Linked DNA regions of Halorhodospira halophila SL1. The protein of the gene in region 3 interacts with the protein of the main gene of each other region in a pairwise test. Links are inferred from orthologs where the notes say so. Each region holds a gene or a part of one and is shown on either strand. Other genes may lie near its edges. The genes, in order: nth, groL and aceE.

Region 1 (6,378 bases), 310 kb from region 3 along the record:
GCCGTGTGCGGGCTGGGCCACAGCCATCCGGCCATCGCCCGGGTGGTGGCCGAGCAGGCGCAGACCCTGGTGCACACCTCCAACCTCTACCGGGTGCCGCTGCAGGAACGCCTGGCCGAGCGCCTGTGCGCCGCCGCCGGGATGGGCGCGGCGTTTTTCTGCAACTCCGGGGCCGAGGCCAACGAGGCGGCCATCAAACTGGCCCGCCGGTATGCGGCCGGCCGCGGCATCACGGCGCCGCAGATCGTGGTGGCCGACGGCGCCTTCCACGGCCGGACCCTGGGGGCGCTGGCGGCCACCGGGAACCCGCAGGCCCACGAGGGGTTCGCGCCGCTGCCCGAGGGCTTCCTGCGTGTGCCCTACGGGGATGCCGACGCGGTGGCGGCCGTCGACGATCCGGCGGTCTGCGCCGTGCTGGTCGAGCCGATCCAGGGCGAGGGCGGGGTGCAGATCCCGCCGGCGGACTACCTGGCGCGGCTGCGCCGGCTCTGCGACGAGCGCGGCTGGCTGCTGATGCTCGACGAGGTGCAGACCGGCATGGGGCGGACCGGCACGCTGTTCGCCTTCGAGCAGGCCGGCATCCGCCCGGACGTCCTGGTGCTGGCCAAGGCCCTGGGCAACGGTCTGCCCATCGGCGCCTGCCTGGCCGCCGCCGAGCACGCCGAGATCCTTGGCCCCGGCAGCCACGGCACGACCTACGGCGGCAATCCGCTGGCCGCCCGGGCGGCGCTGGCGGTGCTCGACACCCTCGAGGGCGAGGACCTGCCGGCGGCCGCCGCCCGAGCCGGCGAGGCGCTGCGTGCCCGCCTGGCCGAGGGGCTGGCCGGTGTCGACGGGGTGCGGGAGATCCGCGGCCGCGGGCTGATGGTCGGCGTCGAGCTCGCCGTGGAGGCCAGCGCCCTGCCGCGCCAGGCCCTGGAGGCCGGACTGCTGATCAACGTGACCGCCGGCCGCGTGGTCCGGCTGGTCCCGCCGCTGACCCTGGACGATGATGAGATCCGCCAGCTCGCCGACGGCGTCGTCGACCTAGTGCGCCGCCACCTGGCCGGCGCCTGACCTGAACCGAACCAAGGAGGGCGTCCTGGATGCGCCACTTCCTCACCCTGCGTGACTGCTCCGTCGACGAGATCCACCAGCTGCTGCGCCGGGCCACGGAGCTGCGCGACATGCACCGTGCCGGGCATCTGCACCAGCCCCTGCAGGGCCGGGTGCTGGGGATGGTCTTCGAGAAATCCTCCACCCGCACCCGGGTCTCCTTCGAGGCCGGCATGGCGCAGCTCGGGGGCCACGCCCTGTTCCTCTCGCCGCGGGATACCCAGCTTGGGCGCGGCGAGCCGGTGGAGGACACCGCCCGGGTGGTCTCGCGCATGGTCGATGCGGTGATGATCCGCACCTTCGGCCACGATATGCTGGAGCGCTTCGCCGGCCACTCGGCGGCGCCGGTGATCAACGGCCTCTCGGACCTGTGCCACCCGTGCCAGCTGCTGGCCGATCTGCAGACCTTCACCGAGCACCGCGGGCCGATCACCGACCGGCGCGTGGCGTGGATCGGCGACGGCAACAACATGTGCCATAGCTGGATCGAGGCCGCTGGCCTGCTCGGCTTCGACCTGCACATCGCCGCGCCGCCGGGGTACCGCCCGGAGGCGGACATCCTGGCGCTGGGCGGTGACCGCGTCCAGGTCTTCGACGACGCCTACGCCGCCGCCGAGGGCGCCGACCTGGTCACCACCGACGTCTGGGCGAGCATGGGCCAGGAGAGCGAGCAGGCGGCCCGCGAGGAGGCCTTCCGCGGCTTCTGCGTGACCGAGTCGCTGATGGAGTGTGCCGGCGAGCAGGCGCTGTTCATGCACTGCCTGCCGGCCCACCGGGGCGAGGAGGTGGAGGCCGCGGTGCTCGAAGGACCGCAGAGCGTCGTCTGGGACGAGGCGGAGAATCGCCTGCACGCCCAGAAGGCGCTGCTTGAATTCCTGATGCTGGGATACTGACCCCTGAACCTGAATACCGAGGAGCTCCCCATGTCGGACGTCAAGAAGGTCGTACTCGCCTACTCCGGCGGTCTCGACACCTCCGTGATCCTCAAGTGGCTCGAGGAGACCTACGGCTGCGAGGTGGTGACATTCACCGCCGATCTGGGCCAGGGCGAGGAGCTGGAGCCCGCCCGGCGCAAGGCGGAGGCGTTCGGGATCCGCGAGATCTACGTCGATGATCTGCGCGAGGAGTTCGCCCGCGACTTCGTCTTCCCGATGTTCCGCGCCAACGCCGTCTACGAGGGCGAGTACCTGCTCGGCACCTCCATCGCCCGGCCGCTGATCGCCAAGCGGCAGGTGGAGATCGCCCGCGAGACCGGCGCCGACGCCGTCGCCCACGGCGCCACCGGCAAGGGCAATGATCAGGTCCGCTTCGAGCTCGGCTACTACGGCCTCGAGCCGGGGATCAAGGTCATCGCCCCGTGGCGGGAGTGGGACCTCAACTCCCGCGAGCGGCTCCTGCAGTACGCCGAGCGCCACGGCATCGACATCGAGGGCAAGCGCGAGGAGGGCGGCGCGCCGTACTCCATGGACGCCAACCTGCTGCACATCTCCTACGAGGGCGGGGTCCTGGAGGACACCTGGACCGAGGCCGAGGAGGCGATGTGGCTGTGGACCAACGCGCCGGAGGCGGCGCCGGACGAGCCGCAGTACATCGACATCGCCTTCGCCGGTGGCGATCCGGTGGCCATCGACGGCGAGCGGCTCTCGCCGGCGGCGCTGCTCGGCCGGCTCAACGACCTGGGGGCGCGCCACGGCATCGGCCGGATCGACATCGTCGAGAACCGCTACGTGGGCATGAAGTCCCGCGGCTGCTACGAGACCCCCGGCGGCACCATCCTGCTGCGCGCCCACCGTGCCATGGAGTCGATCACCCTGGATCGCGATGCGGCGCACCTGAAGGACGAGCTGATGCCGCGCTACGCCGAGCTGGTCTACAACGGCTACTGGTTCGCCCCGGAGCGCGAGGCGCTGCAGGCGATGATCGACCAGACCCAGCAGGACGTCGAGGGCACCGTGCGCCTGAAGCTCTACAAGGGCAACGTCATCGTCGTCGGCCGCCAGTCGCCGAAGAGCCTCTTCGACGCCTCGGTGGCCACCTTCGAGGACGACGCCGGCGCCTACGACCAGAAGGACGCCGAGGGCTTCATCCGCCTCAACGCCCTGCGGCTGCGCCTCGGCGCCAAGCGCCGCGGCTGACCCCGGCGCGGAGGCACCGCTGCCGGCGCCCCGTCGGTAGCGGTGCCGGTGGGCTGCGCCCCCTCATGGCGCCGTGGCCGGTGCCCCCACCTCTTAGGTCCGTTCCGGGTCTTTCTCCGGGAAGGCGCACAGATCAGCGATCACGCACGCCCCGCAGCGCGGGCGGCGGGCGGTGCAGGTGTAGCGCCCGTGCAGGATCAGCCAGTGGTGGGCGTGGAGTCGGAACGGCTCCGGCGTCACCGCCTCCAGCCCCGCCTCCACCTCGCGGACGTTCTTCCCCGGGGCCAGCCCGGTGCGGTTGGCGACGCGGAAGATGTGCGTATCCACGGCGATGGTCGGCTCGCCGAAGGCGACGTTGAGGATGACGTTGGCCGTCTTGCGCCCGACCCCGGGCAGGGCCTCCAGGGCCGGGCGGTCGCGGGGCACCTGGCCGTCGTGGTGCTCGATGAGCTGCTGGCTGGCGGCGATGATGTTGCGCGCCTTGTTGTTGTAGAGCCCGATGTGCTGGATGTACGGCTTGAGGCCGGCCTCGCCGAGGGCGAGCATCGCCTCGGGGGTGTTGGCCACCGGGAAGAGCTGCCGGGTGGCGCGGTTGACGCTCTCATCGGTGCTCTGCGCCGAGAGCGAGACCGCCACCAGCAGCTCGTAGGGGGTCTCGTAGAGGAGCTCGGTCTCCGGCTCGGGCAGCGCCTCTCTCAGCCGCCGGTAGAGCTCGTGGCGCTGCTCAGCGTCCATGGCGGTCGTCGATGCGGTTCTTGATCGCCAGCAGCAGGGCCAGGCCGATGAACGCCCCCGGCGGCAGGATGGCCAGCAGGAAGACGTCGCCGTCGACCAGCTCGAGCGTCCAGTTCGCGGCGATCGGACCGAAGAGCTGTTCGGCGCCGTCGAGCAGGGTGCCGCGGCCGATGAGCTCGCGCAGGGCGCCGAGGACGATGAGCACGGCGGCGAAGCCGGTGCCGGTGGCGATGCCGTCCAGCGCCGCCGGGCCCACCGGCTGGCGCGAGGCGAACGCCTCGGCCCGGGCGAGGATGGCGCAGTTGGTGACGATCAGGGGCAGGAACAGGCCCAGGGTGCGGTAGAGGTCGTGGAGCCACGCCGCCACCACCAGCTCGACGATGGTGACGAAGGCGGCGATGACCAGGATAAAGACCGGGATGCGCACGTCCTGGGGGACGAGGTTGCGGATCAGCGAGACCACCACGCTGGAGGCGGTGACCACCAGCAGGGTGGCGATGCCCAGGCCGAGCCCGGCCACGGCGGTGGTGGTTACCGCCAGCAGTGGGCAAAGGCCGAGCAGCTGGACCAGGGCGGCGTTGTTGCCCCACAGGCCGTCGCGGAAGATGCTGCGTGGGGTGGGGGTCTCGCTCATCCGGTGGGGCCCTCGTCACTGTGGCCGTCGGCCTCGGGGTCGACGGCGGTGCCGTCCTCGGCCTGGTCGACACCGCGGTAGGCCTCCGGCTCGGCGGTGTAGTCGATCAGCACCTCGCGCACGGCGTCGACCACCGCCCGGGCGGTGATGGTCGCCCCGGTGATGCCGTCGAACTGCCCGCCGTCCTGGCGCACGCGCCAGTCGTCCTCCGGCGGGTCGCCCAGGGTCCGGTCGTCGAAGCCGTACATCCAGTCGCTGCGTGCGGTCTCGATGGCGTCGCCCAGCCCCGGCGTCTCGCGGTGGGCCACGGTGCGCACGCCCAGGACCCGGCCGTCGGCGTCGAGGCCGACGAGCAGGCGGATGGTGCCGGCGTAGCCCTCCGGGGTCTCCACCTCCACCGCCGCGCCCAGGTACTCGTCGCCGGCGTAGGCCGGGTAGATGCGCAACGGGGTGTCGTGATCCAGTGGGGTGGGGCGCTGGTAGACCTGGTCCTCGGGGGCGTTGTCGTGGCCCTCGGGCAGGACGGCGGCCAGACGATCAAGGACCACCTGCCGTTCGGCGGTGGCGATCCGCTCCCGGGTCTGCTCGTGGACCAGGGCCACGGCGGCCAGCCCGACGCCCACGAACAGGGCGAGGATGCCCCCGGCGCGCAGGCTCACCGGTAGGGTCATGCGGCCTCCCCGGCGCTGCGGCGTACCACGTAGTCGAGCAGCGGCGCGGTGGCGTTGAGCATCAGCACGGCGAAGGCGAAGCCGTCCGGGTGGCCGCCGAGTTCGCGGATGACCAGCGCCACCACGCCGATCAGTGCGGCGTAGATCAGCCGCGCCGTGGGCTCCCGCGGGGCGCTGACCGGGTCCGTGGCGATGAAGAAGGCCACCAGCAGGGTTGCCCCGGAGAGCAGGTGAAAGAGGACCGGGGCGCCGTCACCGAGCTGCAGCAGCGCCGCGGTGGCGGCGGTGCCGACCAGCACCCCGACCGGCAGGCGCCAGTCGACGATGCGCAGGGCCAGCAGGCCGGCGCCGCCGAGCAGCAAGGCGGCGCCGAGCCACAGCCAGGCGCCGGCGGCCTGGGTCTGCCCCCACAGGCCGCCATCGCCGGGCAGGGCGGCGAAGCCCTCGGTGGCCAGCCGGTCCAGCGGCGTGGCGTGGGTCATGGCGTCGGCAATGGGCGGCAGGGCGCCGGTGAGGAAGTAGTGCAGGGCCTCGGTGGCGGGTACCGCGGCCCCCACGCCGGTCTCCGGGGCCGGCCACAGGCTCACCGCCTGGGGGAAGGCGAGGACCACCGCCAGGTAGCCGACCATGGCCGGATTGAAGATGTTCTGCCCCAGCCCGCCGTAGACCTGCTTGCCCAGCAGCACGGCCAGGGCGCCGGCCAGGGCGGGGATCCAGAAGGGCAGCAGGGGCGGCAGGGCGATGCCGATGATCAGGGCCGCCAGGGGCGTGCTGCCGTCGGTCAGGGCCGGGGCCACCGGGCGGCCGCGCAGGCGCAGCGCCGCGGCCTCGGCGGCGACGCCGGCGGTCAGCGCGGCAGTGATGTTCAGGAGCACGCCGACGCCGAAGAGCCACACCAGCACGCCCGCCCCCGGCAGGAGGGCGAGCAGGACCCATCCCATGATCCTGGGCGTTGTGGGTGCCGCCAAGCTCAACCCTCCGTGGTCTCGCTCGGGCGGTTCTGTTCGGCCTGGGCGGCCATGGCCTCGCGCTTGCGCCGGCGTGCCTCTTCCTTCTCGCGCTGGCGGCGCGCCTCGCGGGCCTGCCGGGCCTCGTGGCGTTGCCGGGC
Region 2 (6,351 bases), 1.4 Mb from region 3 along the record:
GCCCACGGTGGGGGCGCTGAAGGTGACAATGACAATCAGCAGCAGAATGCCGAGCGCCTGGCGCGCCTTGTGCCGTTCGTGAACGACGGAATTGTAGAGGCTCTGGGGATGGAGATTCATGCGTTCCTGCCCGCCGGGTGTCGGAAATGGCCGAATAATACCATTGCCGCCGGGTTGCTTCTAGCCGCTGTTGAGTGTCGTGGCCGGGGCGGGGGTGCTGACGCGGCTTGCAAGTTGCCATCTGCAACCGGAGACTGTGCGCCCATGGATACCGTCTTCATTCGCGGCCTGCAGGTCGAGACCGTCATCGGCATCTTCGAGTGGGAACGGCGCATCCGCCAGCGGGTGCGTATTGACCTGGAGATGTCCGCCGACGTCGCTCGGGCTGCGGCTACCGACTCCATCGACGACGCCCTCGATTACAAGGCCATCGGCAAGCGGATCATCGGGTTCGTCGGGGAGAGTGAGTTCCTGCTCGTGGAGACGCTGGCCGAGGAAGTGGCGAAGATCGTTCGCGACGAGTTCGGCGTGGCGTGGCTGCGGCTCTCGGTGAGCAAGCCCGGCGCGCTGCGCGGCGCGGACGACGTAGGCGTGACCATCGAGCGAGGCGAGCGGCGTTGAGACAGGCGTATCTGAGCATCGGCAGCAACATCGATCGCGACCGCAACATCCGTTCGGCCATGGCGGAACTGCGCGTGCGCTGGCCGGACATGGTCTTCTCCACCGTCTACGAGACGGCGGCGGTGGGCTTCGAGGGCGAGGACTTCTACAACCTGGTGGCTAGCTTCCGGGCCGAGGAGTCGCTGGAGGACGTCCTCGACACCCTGCGCGAGCTGGAAGACGCCCACGGCCGGCACCGTGCCGGCGGGAAGTTCTCGGCGCGGACCCTCGATCTGGACCTGCTGCTCTGGGGGGATGCGGTCATCGACGGCGATCCGGTCACCCTGCCCCGGGGCGAGATCCTCCAGTTCGACTTCGTCCTCCGACCGCTGGCCGAACTGGCCCCCGAGGCCCGCCACCCGCTCAACGGCGAGTGCTTCCGCGACCTGTGGGCCGGCTTTACCGGCCACCCCTCCATCCGCCGTTCCGTGCCCCTGGCCGACTAGCGCCTGCGCCCTGGCCGGGTGTAGGGGTTGGGGGCGTCGGGGTCGGGGCGCGTCTTGAAGCGGCGGTGCAGCCACAGGTACTGCTCCGGCGCCTGCCGGACCTGGGCCTCGATGACCGAGTTGATGCGGGTTGCATCTTTTTCGTCATCGCCGCTCGGAAACCCTTCCAGTGGGGTGTCGGCACGCACGTGCCAGCGGTTCCCGGGCAAGCGTTCACAGTGCAGCGGCACGAGCGGAGCGCCTGAGCGCTGAGCCAGGCGCGCGGTCGTCGTCAGGGTGCTGGTGGCTACGCCCATAAAGGGCGCAAAGACGCAGCCACGGCGTCCGAAGTCCTGGTCGGGTGCGTACCAGATCACCTGACCGTTACGCAGAACGCGCAGGATCCCCCGCATGTCGTCGTTGACCAGCAGCCCCGCGACCCCGGTGCTCCGGATGCGCACCATCGCGGTGTTGAAGGCAGGGTCCTTGGTGGGTTTGTAGACGGGGTGGAAATCCGGGACGTGGTGACCGATGATCTTTCCGCACATCTCCATGGTGGTGTAGTGCGGCATCAGCAGGATCACGCCTCGTCCGGCCCGCCGGGCGACTTCGATGTTTTCCAGGCCCTCAATGGTGTAGTAGGGGGCAAGGCGCTCGATGGATGCCCACCAGGCCAGAGCCCCCTCAAGCATGCCCCGTGCTGCGGAGCGGAAGTGGGCCCGCTCGAGCCGCCTTCGCTCGGCGAGCGAACGATCCGGGAAGGCGAGCCCAAGATTCGTGCGGACGATATGCCGTCGCGGCGGGACGGCAACCCACAGCAACATTCCGAGCCCGTCACCGATGCGCCCAATCAACGGAATCGGGAGAAGGGCAAGCAGCCGCATCACGCCAAGTCCCACCCAAGTCGGCCAGTAGCGTGGGTGTCGAGGGTTGGATGAGGCTTTTTTCTTCTTTTTCTTCTGGGGTTGCTGGGGCTTTGTGGGGGTCACTCTACCTATCCTATGCGTATCTTTGCTCAAGGTTGCGAAGTAATGGGGGCAATTGTTGTAACCCACTGCGTTCGCAAGCAATTCCATGCGCGCGGGCCCACTCCTCGTGAACGCCAATGACGGCCACTGGTAGACGGTTCACCCCAACCAGGCGAGCAACGTAGAAACGGTGACTGCCGCCGCCAGTCTTGTAGAGGCAGCCATCTTCACCGACGAGGACAGTCCCATGCTCGTCCCTGGGATTAGCCTGATAACCATCCCGCTCCATGGTCATGATCAAGGGCAGCACATGCTCTTGGAAAAACGCATCTACGCACGCCTCGGTTCGCATCCTTCGGAATTTGTAACGCGCCGATCCCCGAGTTCGTACCTCCTCGCGCAACTTCACGTACCACTCGCTCTCGCGGTAATTGCTTTTTTTCTCGATCAAGTCCGCGATACGTCGGTACTTGGGCTCCGCCTCAATGGGGGTGCCTTCTGGTAACCAGGAATGCTTCAGGAAGAACGGGTGCCATTTCCGGCTGAGCCATGTGATCGGCCGACGTAGCTTGGTGTTGTACCGAGCACGGATGACCGCGGTATAGGGGTGTTTGCTCCCCCGGTGCTGCGAGATGCGTTGGGGGTTGACCCAGAGCTCCGCGCTAGTACCCAGGATACGTCTTGCGGCCTTTTGAGTGGTCATCATCACTGTTGCCCCGTGGTGAGCCTGTGCCGATTGCTCGTATTGTACAAAAACAAAGACCCCCGCTGGGGCGTGCCCAGCAGGGGTCTTAACGGCGTCAGGGCGCCGGGGAACCGGACGGCTTACATCATGCCGCCCATGCCCCCCATGCCGCCCATGCCACCCATGTCGCCGCCACCGCCTTCGTCGTCCTTCTTCGGCAGGTCGGCGACCATGGCCTCGGTGGTCAGCATCAGCGCGGCCACGGAGGCAGCGTTCTGCAGGGCCGAGCGGGTGACCTTGGTCGGGTCGAGGACGCCGGCCTGTACCAGGTCGCCGTACTCGCCGGTGGCCACGTTGTAGCCGTGGTTGCCGGTGCCCTCACGGACCTTGTTGACCACCACGGAGGCGTCTTCGCCGGCGTTGAGGACCAGCTGGCGCAGCGGCTCTTCCATGGCACGGCGGACCAGTGCGATGCCCTGGGTCTGCTCCTCGTTGGCGCCGCTCAGGCCCTCGAGGGCGGCCAGGGCGCGGATCAAGGCCGTGCCACCGCCGGGAACGATGCCCTCTTCCACCGCAGCGCGGGTGGCGTGCAGGGCGTCCTCGACGCGGGCCTTCTTCTCCTTCATCTCGACCTCGGTGGCCGCGCCGACCTTGATCACGGCCACGCCGCCGACGAGCTTGGCCACGCGCTCCTGGAGCTTCTCCTTGTCGTAGTCGGAGGTGGACTCCTCCATTTGGGCGCGGATCTGCTCGACGCGGGCCATGATGTCGTCGTGACGGCCGGCGCCGCCGACGATGGTGGTCTCCTCCTTGGAGATCTGCACCTTCTTGGCGGTGCCCAGGTCGTCCACGGTGGCGTTCTCGAGGGTCATGCCGACCTCGTCGGAGATGACCGTGCCGCCGGTGAGGATGGCGATGTCCTGGAGCATGGCCTTGCGGCGGTCACCGAAGCCCGGCGCCTTGACCGCGGCGACCTTGACGATGCCGCGCAGGTTGTTGACCACCAGCGTAGCCAGGGCCTCGCCCTCGACCTCCTCGGCGATGATCAGCAGCGGGCGGTTCTGCTTGGCCACGCCCTCAAGCAGCGGCAGCAGATCGCGGATGTTGGAGATCTTCTTGTCGTGGAGGAGGATCGCGGCGTCCTCGAGCTCCGCCTTCATCGTCTGCTGATCGGTGACGAAGTAGGGGGAGAGGTAACCGCGGTCGAACTGCATGCCCTCGACGACATCCAGCTCGTTATCCAGGCCGGAGCCCTCCTCGACGGTGATCACACCTTCCTTGCCGACCTTGCCCATGGCGTCGGCGATGATCCGGCCCACGGCCTCGTCGGAGTTGGCGGAGATGGTGCCCACCTGGGCGATGGAGTTGTCGTCCTCGCAGGGCTTGGAGAGCTCATCGGACAGGTAGTTGGAGGCGGCCTCGGTGGCCTTCTCGATGCCCTTCTTGAGCTCCATGGGGCTCATGCCCGCGGCCAGGGACTTCATGCCCTCGCGCAGGATGGCCTGGGCCAGGACGGTGGCGGTGGTGGTGCCGTCACCGGCGACGTCCGAGGTCTGCGAGGAGACCTCCTTGAGCATCTGGGCGCCCATGTTCTCGAAGTGATCTTCGAGCTCGATCTCCTTGGCGACGGAGACGCCGTCCTTGGTGACGGTGGGGGCGCCGAAGCTCTTCTCGAGCACGGCGTTGCGGCCGCGCGGGCCCAGGGTGACCTTGACGGCGTTCGCCAGCTGGTTGACGCCGCTCATCATGCGCTGGCGCGCATCATCGGAGAAACGGATTTCCTTCGCAGCCATGGTTGGCTCCTCTGCTCGATTCGGTGTTCGGGTCTCGGGTTGGTGGGTCGCTGCGCGCTAAACGCTGGCGCTGCGTTAGCCCTCGAAGACGGCCATGATGTCGTCTTCGCGCATCACCAGGTAATCCTGGCCATCGATCTTGACCTCGGTGCCGGCGTACTTGCCGAACAGGACCTGGTCGCCGACATTGACCTCCACCGGGCGGCGCTCGCCGTTGTCGAGGGTCTTGCCGTGGCCCACGGCGATGACCTTACCCTTCATCGGCTTCTCGGCCGCGGTATCCGGGATGACGATGCCGCCCGGGGAAGTGCGCTCTTCCTCGAGGCGCTGGATGACCACTCGGTCGTGCAGGGGACGGATGCTCATCGGTCCTCTCTCCCTCTATCTCTTGGTCGTGGACTCTAGTGTCTGGTACGCCGCGGCTTCGGCGGCTTGTTAGCACTCGCTTATCGTGAGTGCTAATCATATCGTTCGGTTGCAACCCGTCAAGGGCTTCCGGCACCCGCCCGGGTGACGTTCCCTGCCGGTTCTAAGTGGATGAGGACGGCGGTGGTAGAATTCAACCCCTGCAAGCCACCCAAGGAGGTTCAGCGATGTCGAGTAAGGAGCTGGTCGTCCTGTGCACCTGCCCCGACGGGGAGACCGCCCGCCGGCTGGCCGGCGAGGTGGTGGAGGCCCGGCTCGCCGCCTGCGTCAACATCGTCCCGGGGGTGACCTCGGTCTTCTACTGGGAGGGGGAGGCGCAGGCCGAGACGGAGTGCCTCTTGGTGATCAAGACGTCGGATTTTGCCTACACCCGATTGGAGGGGCTGCTTGTGGAGCGGCATCCCTATGAACTTCCGGAGGTGATCGCGGTCGGCATCGAAAAGGGCCTGTCAGGGTTCCTGGACTGGATACGTGAAGAAACCCGGTAGGAGGGCATGACTCGATGACGGGCAGGATGCGATTCGACCGAGGTGGCCTGGTCGCCGCGCTGTGGCTGGCGTTGGGTCTGCTGGTGGCGGCCACCCCGGCACAGGGAATGGTGGATCAACAGGAGATCTTCCCGTTCACCGTCGAGCAGGTGGGCGAGGATCGCCTGGTCGCTCGCTGGGATGTGGCCGAGGACCACTACCTCTATCGCCACGCCTTCGACTTCGAGCTGCGCGACGGCGACAACGAGATCATCGAGGTCTCCTACCCCAGTGGCGAGGCCTTCTCCGATGAGTTCTTCGGGGATGTGGTCATCTACCGGGGTACGCTGCAGGTGCACCTGCAGACCGCCGAACCGGTCGGCGAGGGGGCGCAGCTCTACGCCGAGTTCCAGGGCTGCAACGAGCCCGAATCCCTCTGCTATCCGCCGAGCAGTCTGGAAGCCGAGATCGCCTCCGGCGCGGTACAGTACAGCGATGGCTCCGGCGGTGCCGGTGCCGCCGGGGGCGGCGGCCAGGGCCCCATGGGCGAGCTGGAGGCGCTGCTCGGTGGGGGGAATCTGTGGGCCATCCTCGGCGGTTTCTTTGCCGCCGGGCTGTTGCTGGCCTTCACCGCCTGCATCTACCCGATGATCCCCATCCTCTCGGGGCTGATCGTCGGTAGCCAGCCGGGCGGCGGGCGGCCGGGTACCGGTCGAGCGCTCTGGCTGTCCTTCGTCTATGTCCAGGGCATGGCGATCACCTACGCCCTGGCCGGTGCATTGGCCGGACTCTCCGGGCGGGCCATCCAGGCCGATCTGCAGGGGCCGGTGGTTACCGTGGCCTTCAGTGCCCTGTTCGTCGCCCTGGCGCTGGCGATGTTCGGCCTCTACAACCTGCAGATGCCGGCGTCGGTCCAGGGGCGGCTGC
Region 3 (6,565 bases):
AGGGCGAGATCGGTGTGCTCGGCTCCCTAGAGACGGGTGAGGCCGGCAAGGAGGACGGCGTCGGCGCTGAGGGCAAGATGGACAAGGACAAGCTCCTCACCGATCCCGAGGAGGCGGCCCAGTTCGTCCGCGATACCCACGTCGACGCCCTCGCCATCGCCTGCGGCACCAGCCACGGTGCCTACAAGTTCACCCGCCCGCCGACGGGCGACATCCTGGCCATCAGCCGGATCAAGGAGATCCACCAGCGTCTGCCGGACACCCACCTGGTGATGCACGGCAGCTCCCAGGTGCCGCAGGAGTGGCTGGAGCTGATCAACCGCTTCGGCGGCGAGATCCCCGAGACCTACGGCGTGCCGGTCGAGGAGGTCCAGGAGGGCATCCGCAACGGCGTGCGTAAGGTCAACATCGACACGGACCTGCGCCTGGCCTCCACCGGTGCGGTGCGCAAGCACCTGGCCGAGAACCCGTCGAACTTCGACCCGCGTAAGTTCCTGAAGGCCTCCACCGAGGCCATGAAGGAGATCTGCAAGGCCCGCTACGAGGCCTTCGGTTCGGCGGGCATGGCCTCCAAGATCAAGCCGATCGCGCTGGAGACCATGGTCGAGCGCTACGAGTCCGGCGAGCTCGCCCCCAAGGTGAGCTGAGCCCGGAGCGGTCCCCAGTGCCTGGCCGGGGCGCCCTCGCGCCCCGGCGGGTGGGCGGGGAGGATCATCATGCGCAGGATTGGCGGGATATTCCTCAAGGGGCTGCTGGCCGTCCTGCCGGCAGTCGTCACCCTTTATCTTCTCTACTGGCTGATCATCACCGCCGAGCGGGCGCTCGGCAGCATCGTCCAGCTTGTCATCCCCGAGACCTGGTACCACCCCGGCCTGGGTGTCGCCCTGGCGGTGGCCGGCATCTTCGCCATCGGCGTGCTGCTCAATTTCTATCTCCTGCGCCGCCTGTGGGAGTGGTTCGAACAGATCCTCCTGCAGCTCCCGGTGGTCAAGACCATCTACGGCGCCGTGCAGGATCTCACCGGGTTCGTCTCCCGTGCCGAAGAGTTGGGTGACCAGGTGGTCACGGTGCCGCTGCCCGGCAGCGACTACCGGGTCCTCGGCGTGGTCACCCGCAGACAGTGGGAAGGCGTGGCCGAGGGGCTGGGCGACGAGCACACCATCGCCGTTTACACCCCGATGAGCTATCAGGTGGGTGGCTACACGCTGCTGGCGCCGGCCTCCGTGGTCGAGCCGGTGGACATGAGTGTCGAGGACGCCATGCGGTTTGCGGTGACCGCGGGCATGTCGACCCGCAAGAGCGCCTCCCTCGACGAACTGCTCGAGGACTCGGCACACGACCCGGGCAGGGAGGGGTAGGGCATAGGCGATAAGAACAACAATGCTCGCCCGTCTGCGGGGAATGCCCGGGGGCCCACAAGGCCGCCGGGTGCGGCCTGGCCACCCGCCGTGTCGCGCCCCGTGGGCCCCGGCGACTCTTAACCAGGAGGTAGACCATGCAATCGATACCCGAGTTGCGCGACGATCCGGATCCGGAGGAGATCCAGGAGTGGCTCGACGCCCTGGATGCGGTGATCGAACACGAGGGCCCCGAGCGGGCACAGCAGATCCTGGAGCACCTGGTCAGCAAGGGCCGCCGACGCTTGGGGCACCTACCATTCAAGGCCACGACCGGCTACATCAACACCATCCCCCGCCACCTGGAGGTCCGTCCGCCGGAGTACACCGATCACCACCTGGAGTGGCGCATCCGGGCGCTGGTGCGCTGGAACGCCATCGCCATGGTGGTCGCCGCTAACCGTGAGCACGACGGCATCGGTGGGCACATCGCCAGCTACGCCTCGGCCTGCACGCTCTACGAGGTCGGCTTCAACCACTTCTGGCGGGCCCCCAACGAGGAGCAGGACGGCGATCTGGTCTTCTTCCAGGGCCACTCGGCACCGGGCATCTACGCCCGCGCCTACCTCGAAGGCCGGCTCAGCGCCGAGCAACTGGCGGGCTTCCGCCAGGATGTCGACGGCGACGGTGTCAGCTCCTACCCGCACCCGTGGCTGATGCCCGACTTCTGGCAGTTCCCCACCGTCTCCATGGGCCTCGGCCCCATCCAGGCGGTGCAGCAGGCGCGCATGATGAAGTACCTCCACCACCGCGGGATTGAGGACACCAGCGGTCGGAAGGTCTGGTGCTTCATGGGTGATGGCGAGATGGACGAGCCGGAGTCCATGGGCTCCATCGGCCTCGCCGCCCGCGAGCAGCTCGACAACCTGATCTTCGTGGTCAACTGCAACCTGCAGCGTCTCGACGGTCCGGTACGTGGCAACGGCAAGATCATCCAGGAACTCGAGGGCGAGTTCCGCGGCGCCGGCTGGAACGTCATCAAGGTGATCTGGGGCTCGCGCTGGGACCCACTGCTGGAGCTCGACCACGAGGGGCTCCTGCAGCAGCGCATGGAGGAGGCCGTCGACGGCGAGTACCAGGCCTTCAAGGCGCGCGGCGGCGATTACACGCGCAAGCACTTCTTCGCCAAGGATCCAGAGCTGGAGAAGATGGTCGCCGGCATGTCGGACTACGACATCTACCGGCTCAACCGCGGTGGCCACGACCCGCACAAGGTCTACGCCGCCTACCACGCCGCGGTGAACCACACCGGGCAGCCCACCGTGATCCTGGCCAAGACGGTCAAGGGCTACGGCATGGGCGAGGCCGGCGAGGGGCAGAACATCACCCACCAGCAGAAGAAGATGGGCGAGAACGCCCTGCGCCGGTTCCGGGATCACTACGAGATCCCCATCCCCGACGAGCAGCTCAAGGAGACGCCCTTCTACAAGCCCGACGACGACGCCCCGGAGATGCGCTATCTCCACGAGCGTCGCCAGGCCCTGGGCGGCTATATGCCGGTGCGCTACGAACGGGCCCCGGCGCTCGAGGTGCCGGAGCTCTCCGCCTTCGACGCCCTGCTCAAAGACAGCGGCGAGCGGGAACTCTCCACCACCATGGCCTTCGTGCGCGCCCTGACGGTACTCACCCGCGACAAACAGGTCGGCCAGCGGGTGGTGCCCATCATCCCCGACGAGGCGCGCACCTTCGGCATGGAGGGGCTGTTCCGTCAGCTCGGCATCTACTCCAACGTCGGCCAGCTCTACGAGCCCGAAGACGCCGACCAGCTGATGTCCTACCGCGAGGCGCAGACCGGGCAGATCCTCGAGGAAGGCCTCGACGAGGCCGGGGCCATGTCCTCGTGGATGGCCGCGGCCACGTCCTACGCCAACCACGGCGTCAACATGATCCCCTTCTACATCTTCTACTCCATGTTCGGCTTCCAGCGCGTGGGGGATCTGTGCTGGGCGGCTGGGGATATCCAGGCCCGCGGCTTCCTCATCGGCGGCACCGCTGGCAGGACCACCCTCAACGGCGAGGGGCTGCAGCACCAGGACGGCCACAGCCACGTCCTCGCCTCGACCATCCCCAACTGCGTCTCCTACGACCCGGCCTTCGACTACGAGCTGGCGGTGATCGTCCAAGACGGGCTGCGGCGGATGTACGCCGAGCAGGAGAACTGCTTCTACTACCTGACCGTCTACAACGAGAACCACACCCACCCGGCGATGCCGGAGGGGGCCGAGGAGGGGATCCGCCGCGGCATGTACCTCTTCCGGGCCGGGCCCGAGAAGAAGGGGCCGCGGGTGCAGCTGATGGGCTCGGGCAGCATCTTCCGCGAGGTGTTGGCGGCGGCGGATCTGCTCGCCAACGACTTCGGCGTCCACGCCGACATCTGGAGCTGCCCCTCGTTCACCGAGTTGGCCCGCGACGGGATGGTCTGCGCCCGGGCCAATCGGCTCCACCCGGAGGCGGAGCGCCGCCAGTCCTACCTGCAGGCGTGCCTGGAGAGGTACAGCGGTCCGGCGGTCGCCGCCACGGACTACATGCGCGCCTACCCCGATCAGATCCGCCCCTACATCGGGCGCAAGTTCTGGTCCCTGGGGACCGACGGTTTTGGCCGCTCGGATACCCGGGAGAAGCTCCGGCGCTTCTTTGAGGTGGACCGCCACCACATCGCCGCAGCGGCCCTCTACGCCCTCGCCGATGAGGGCACCATCGAGGCCGCGAAGGTCAGCGAGGCCATCGGCAAGTACCAGCTGGCGGCGGATGCCCCGAACCCGTGGGAGGTGTGACCGTGGCGGAACAGGAGCTCAAGGTACCGGATATCGGCGGCTTCGAGGAGGTGGAGGTCATCGAGGTCCTGGTTGCGCCCGGCGACCGGATCGAGGCCGAGCAGTCGCTGATCACACTGGAGTCCGACAAGGCGAGCATGGAGGTGCCGGCCGAGGTCGGGGGCGAGATCCGAGCGGTGCATGTGGCCGTGGGGGATACCGTCTCCGAGGGGAGTGTCGTTGCCACCGTTGATCCTGTCGCCGAGCCGGCGGAACCGGCGACGCAGGCCGAGGCCCCGGCCGCCGCGGGTGGCCCGGCGGAGGAAACGGCCCCGTCGGCCGATGGCGGCGCGCCAGCGACCGCGGCCCCCGCCGCCGCGGCGCAACCGGCTGCCTCCGCGGGCAGTGGCGGGGGCGCTGCAGCCGGAGGTGTCGACGAGTCGCCGGCGATCGACCGCGACGGCCATCGCGCCGCCCACGCCAGCCCCTCGGTACGCCGCTACGCCCGCGAGCTCGGGGTCGATCTCTCCCGCGTGCAGGGCAGCGGGCGTAAGGGGCGCATCCGCCGTGAGGACGTGGAGGCCTACGTCAAGCAGGTGATGCAGGGCCAGGAGGCGCCGCCGGCTGGCGCCGCCGGTGCCCCCGCTGCCGAAGGGGCCGGCATCCCGCCGATCCCGGAGCAGGACTTCAGCCGCTTCGGCGAGGTGGAGCGCGTGCCGCTCACCCGTATCCAGCGCCTCTCGGGGCCGCACCTGCACCGGAGCTGGCTGAATGTCCCGCACGTGACCCAGTTCGACGAGGCCGATATCACCGAGATGGAGGCGTTCCGCCAATCTCTCAAGAAGGAGGCCGAGGCGCGGGGGGTGAAGCTGACCCCGCTGGCCTTCCTGGTCCGGGCGGCGGCCGCCGCCCTGGCGGAGTATCCGCGTTTTAACGCCAGCCTTTCGGCGGACGGGCAGGAGCTGATCCTCAAGCACTACTGCCACATCGGCGTCGCCGTCGACACCCCGGAGGGGCTGGTGGTGCCGGTGCTGCGTGACGCCGACCAGAAAGGCGTCCTGCAGATCGCCGAGGACCTCGGCACCCTCTCGGCCAAGGCCCGGGACGGCAAGCTCGGTCCGGCGGACATGCAGGGCGGCTGCTTCTCCATCTCGAGCCTCGGTGGTATCGGCGGTACCGCGTTCACGCCCATTGTCAACGCTCCGGAAGTGGCCATCCTCGGTGTCTCCCGGTCGCAGACCCGGCCGGTGTGGGATGGGCAGACCTTCCAGCCGCGGCTGATGCTCCCGCTGTCGCTCTCCTACGACCACCGGGTCATCGATGGCGCCATGGCTGCCCGCTTCACCAACTACCTGAGCCAGGTCCTCGGCGACCTGCGCCGGCTGGTGTTGTAGGCAGGCAATCGCTCAGGGGGCGCGGGGGCCGGTGGTCGCCCCCGCGCAAACCACGGCCGGCGCCCTGCGCCGGCGGTCTCGGTAAGGATTGGAGCACGGCATGGCTGAGCAACAGGTCAAGGTACCGGATATCGGCGGCTTCGAGGCCGTAGAGGTTATCGAGGTGCTGGTCGGCCCCGGGGATCGGATCGAGTCCGAACAGTCGCTGATCACGCTGGAGTCCGACAAGGCGAGCATGGAGGTGCCGGCCTCCGCCGCCGGCGTGGTCCGCGAGGTCCATGTGGCGGTGGGCGACACCGTCTCCGAAGGGGCGCCCATCCTGACCCTCGAGGCGGAGGCGGAGGCGGACGCGGCAGGTGGCAACGAGGAGCGCGCGGCGCCCCCGGGCGAGTCGGCCGAGGCGCCGTCGCCGGGTCCGGTCGAGCCGACCGCGCCAGCCCCGGCGGCGGCAGCTGCTGGCGCGCCGCAGGACCCGGACTGCGACGTGGTGGTCCTGGGGGCGGGGCCGGGCGGCTACAGTGCCGCCTTTCGGGCCGCCGATCTGGGCCTGAAGGTGGTGCTGGTGGATCGCTACCCGGTCCTCGGCGGCGTCTGCCTCAACGTCGGGTGTATCCCCTCCAAGGCGCTGCTCCACGCCGCCAAGGTGGTGGACGAGGCCGATCAATTCGCTGCCCACGGGATCGCCTTCGGCAAGCCGAAGATCGATCTGGAGCAGCTCAACGACTGGAAGCGCGGCATCATCAAGCAGCTGACCCAGGGGCTGGCGGGGATCGCCAAGCAGCGCAAGGTCGAGGTGGTCACCGGCGAAGCGGCCTTTGCCGACGCCCACCACCTGCACGTGTCGGGGGACGACGGCGCACGCACGATCAGCTTCCGGCACTGCATCGTCGCGGCCGGCTCGCGTCCGGCGATCCCGCCGTCGCTGGCGGTGGACGATCCGCGGGTGATGGACTCCACCGGTGCGCTCAAGCTTGAGGAGATCCCGGACCGGCTGTTGGTGGTCGGTGGCGGCATCATCGGT

What was found.
Region 1: the proteins of aceE (region 3) and nth interact in binary tests that used the Escherichia coli proteins (3 or more experiments, as listed by UniProt). The link is inferred for Halorhodospira halophila SL1 from one-to-one orthologs.
Region 2: the proteins of aceE (region 3) and groL interact in binary tests that used the Escherichia coli proteins (3 or more experiments, as listed by UniProt). The link is inferred for Halorhodospira halophila SL1 from one-to-one orthologs.

Annotation. Positions count from the first base shown.
Region 1 is NC_008789.1:807,380-813,757, reverse strand. The notes cover bases 2,145-5,144. They hold nth (endonuclease III), read right to left. Parts: upstream 3,966-5,144; coding sequence 3,324-3,965; downstream 2,145-3,323. Other genes in these bases: HHAL_RS03715 (RnfABCDGE type electron transport complex subunit G), read right to left, coding at 4,596-5,144; HHAL_RS03720 (electron transport complex subunit E), read right to left, coding at 3,955-4,599; HHAL_RS03730 (argininosuccinate synthase), read left to right, coding at 2,145-3,230. Outside these bases: HHAL_RS03740 (aspartate aminotransferase family protein), read left to right, coding at 1-1,056; argF (ornithine carbamoyltransferase), read left to right, coding at 1,086-1,988; more of HHAL_RS03730, read left to right, coding at 2,019-2,144; more of HHAL_RS03715, read right to left, coding at 5,145-5,270; HHAL_RS03710 (RnfABCDGE type electron transport complex subunit D), read right to left, coding at 5,267-6,238; electron transport complex subunit RsxC, read right to left, coding at 6,241-6,378. UniProt on the Escherichia coli protein: DNA repair enzyme that has both DNA N-glycosylase activity and AP-lyase activity. The DNA N-glycosylase activity releases various damaged pyrimidines from DNA by cleaving the N-glycosidic bond, leaving an AP (apurinic/apyrimidinic) site.
Region 2 is NC_008789.1:2,564,285-2,570,635, reverse strand. Bases 2,206-5,178 are described here. They hold groL (chaperonin GroEL), read right to left. Parts: upstream 4,532-5,178; coding sequence 2,879-4,531; downstream 2,206-2,878. Other genes in these bases: cutA (divalent-cation tolerance protein CutA), read left to right, coding at 5,125-5,178; groES (co-chaperone GroES), read right to left, coding at 4,607-4,897; HHAL_RS13370 (hypothetical protein), read right to left, coding at 2,206-2,759. Outside these bases: HHAL_RS11840 (methyltransferase family protein), read right to left, coding at 1-120; folB (dihydroneopterin aldolase), read left to right, coding at 265-621; folK (2-amino-4-hydroxy-6-hydroxymethyldihydropteridine diphosphokinase), read left to right, coding at 618-1,106; HHAL_RS11825 (lysophospholipid acyltransferase family protein), read right to left, coding at 1,103-2,161; more of HHAL_RS13370, read right to left, coding at 2,085-2,205; more of cutA, read left to right, coding at 5,179-5,445; protein-disulfide reductase DsbD, read left to right, coding at 5,460-6,351.
Region 3 is NC_008789.1:1,115,868-1,122,432, reverse strand. Bases 1,185-4,371 are described here. They hold aceE (pyruvate dehydrogenase (acetyl-transferring), homodimeric type), read left to right. Parts: upstream 1,185-1,495; coding sequence 1,496-4,171; downstream 4,172-4,371. Other genes in these bases: aceF (dihydrolipoyllysine-residue acetyltransferase), read left to right, coding at 4,174-4,371; HHAL_RS05300 (DUF502 domain-containing protein), read left to right, coding at 1,185-1,358. In the rest of the region: fba (class II fructose-bisphosphate aldolase), read left to right, coding at 1-647; more of HHAL_RS05300, read left to right, coding at 717-1,184; more of aceF, read left to right, coding at 4,372-5,544; lpdA (dihydrolipoyl dehydrogenase), read left to right, coding at 5,645-6,565. UniProt on the Escherichia coli protein: Component of the pyruvate dehydrogenase (PDH) complex, that catalyzes the overall conversion of pyruvate to acetyl-CoA and CO(2).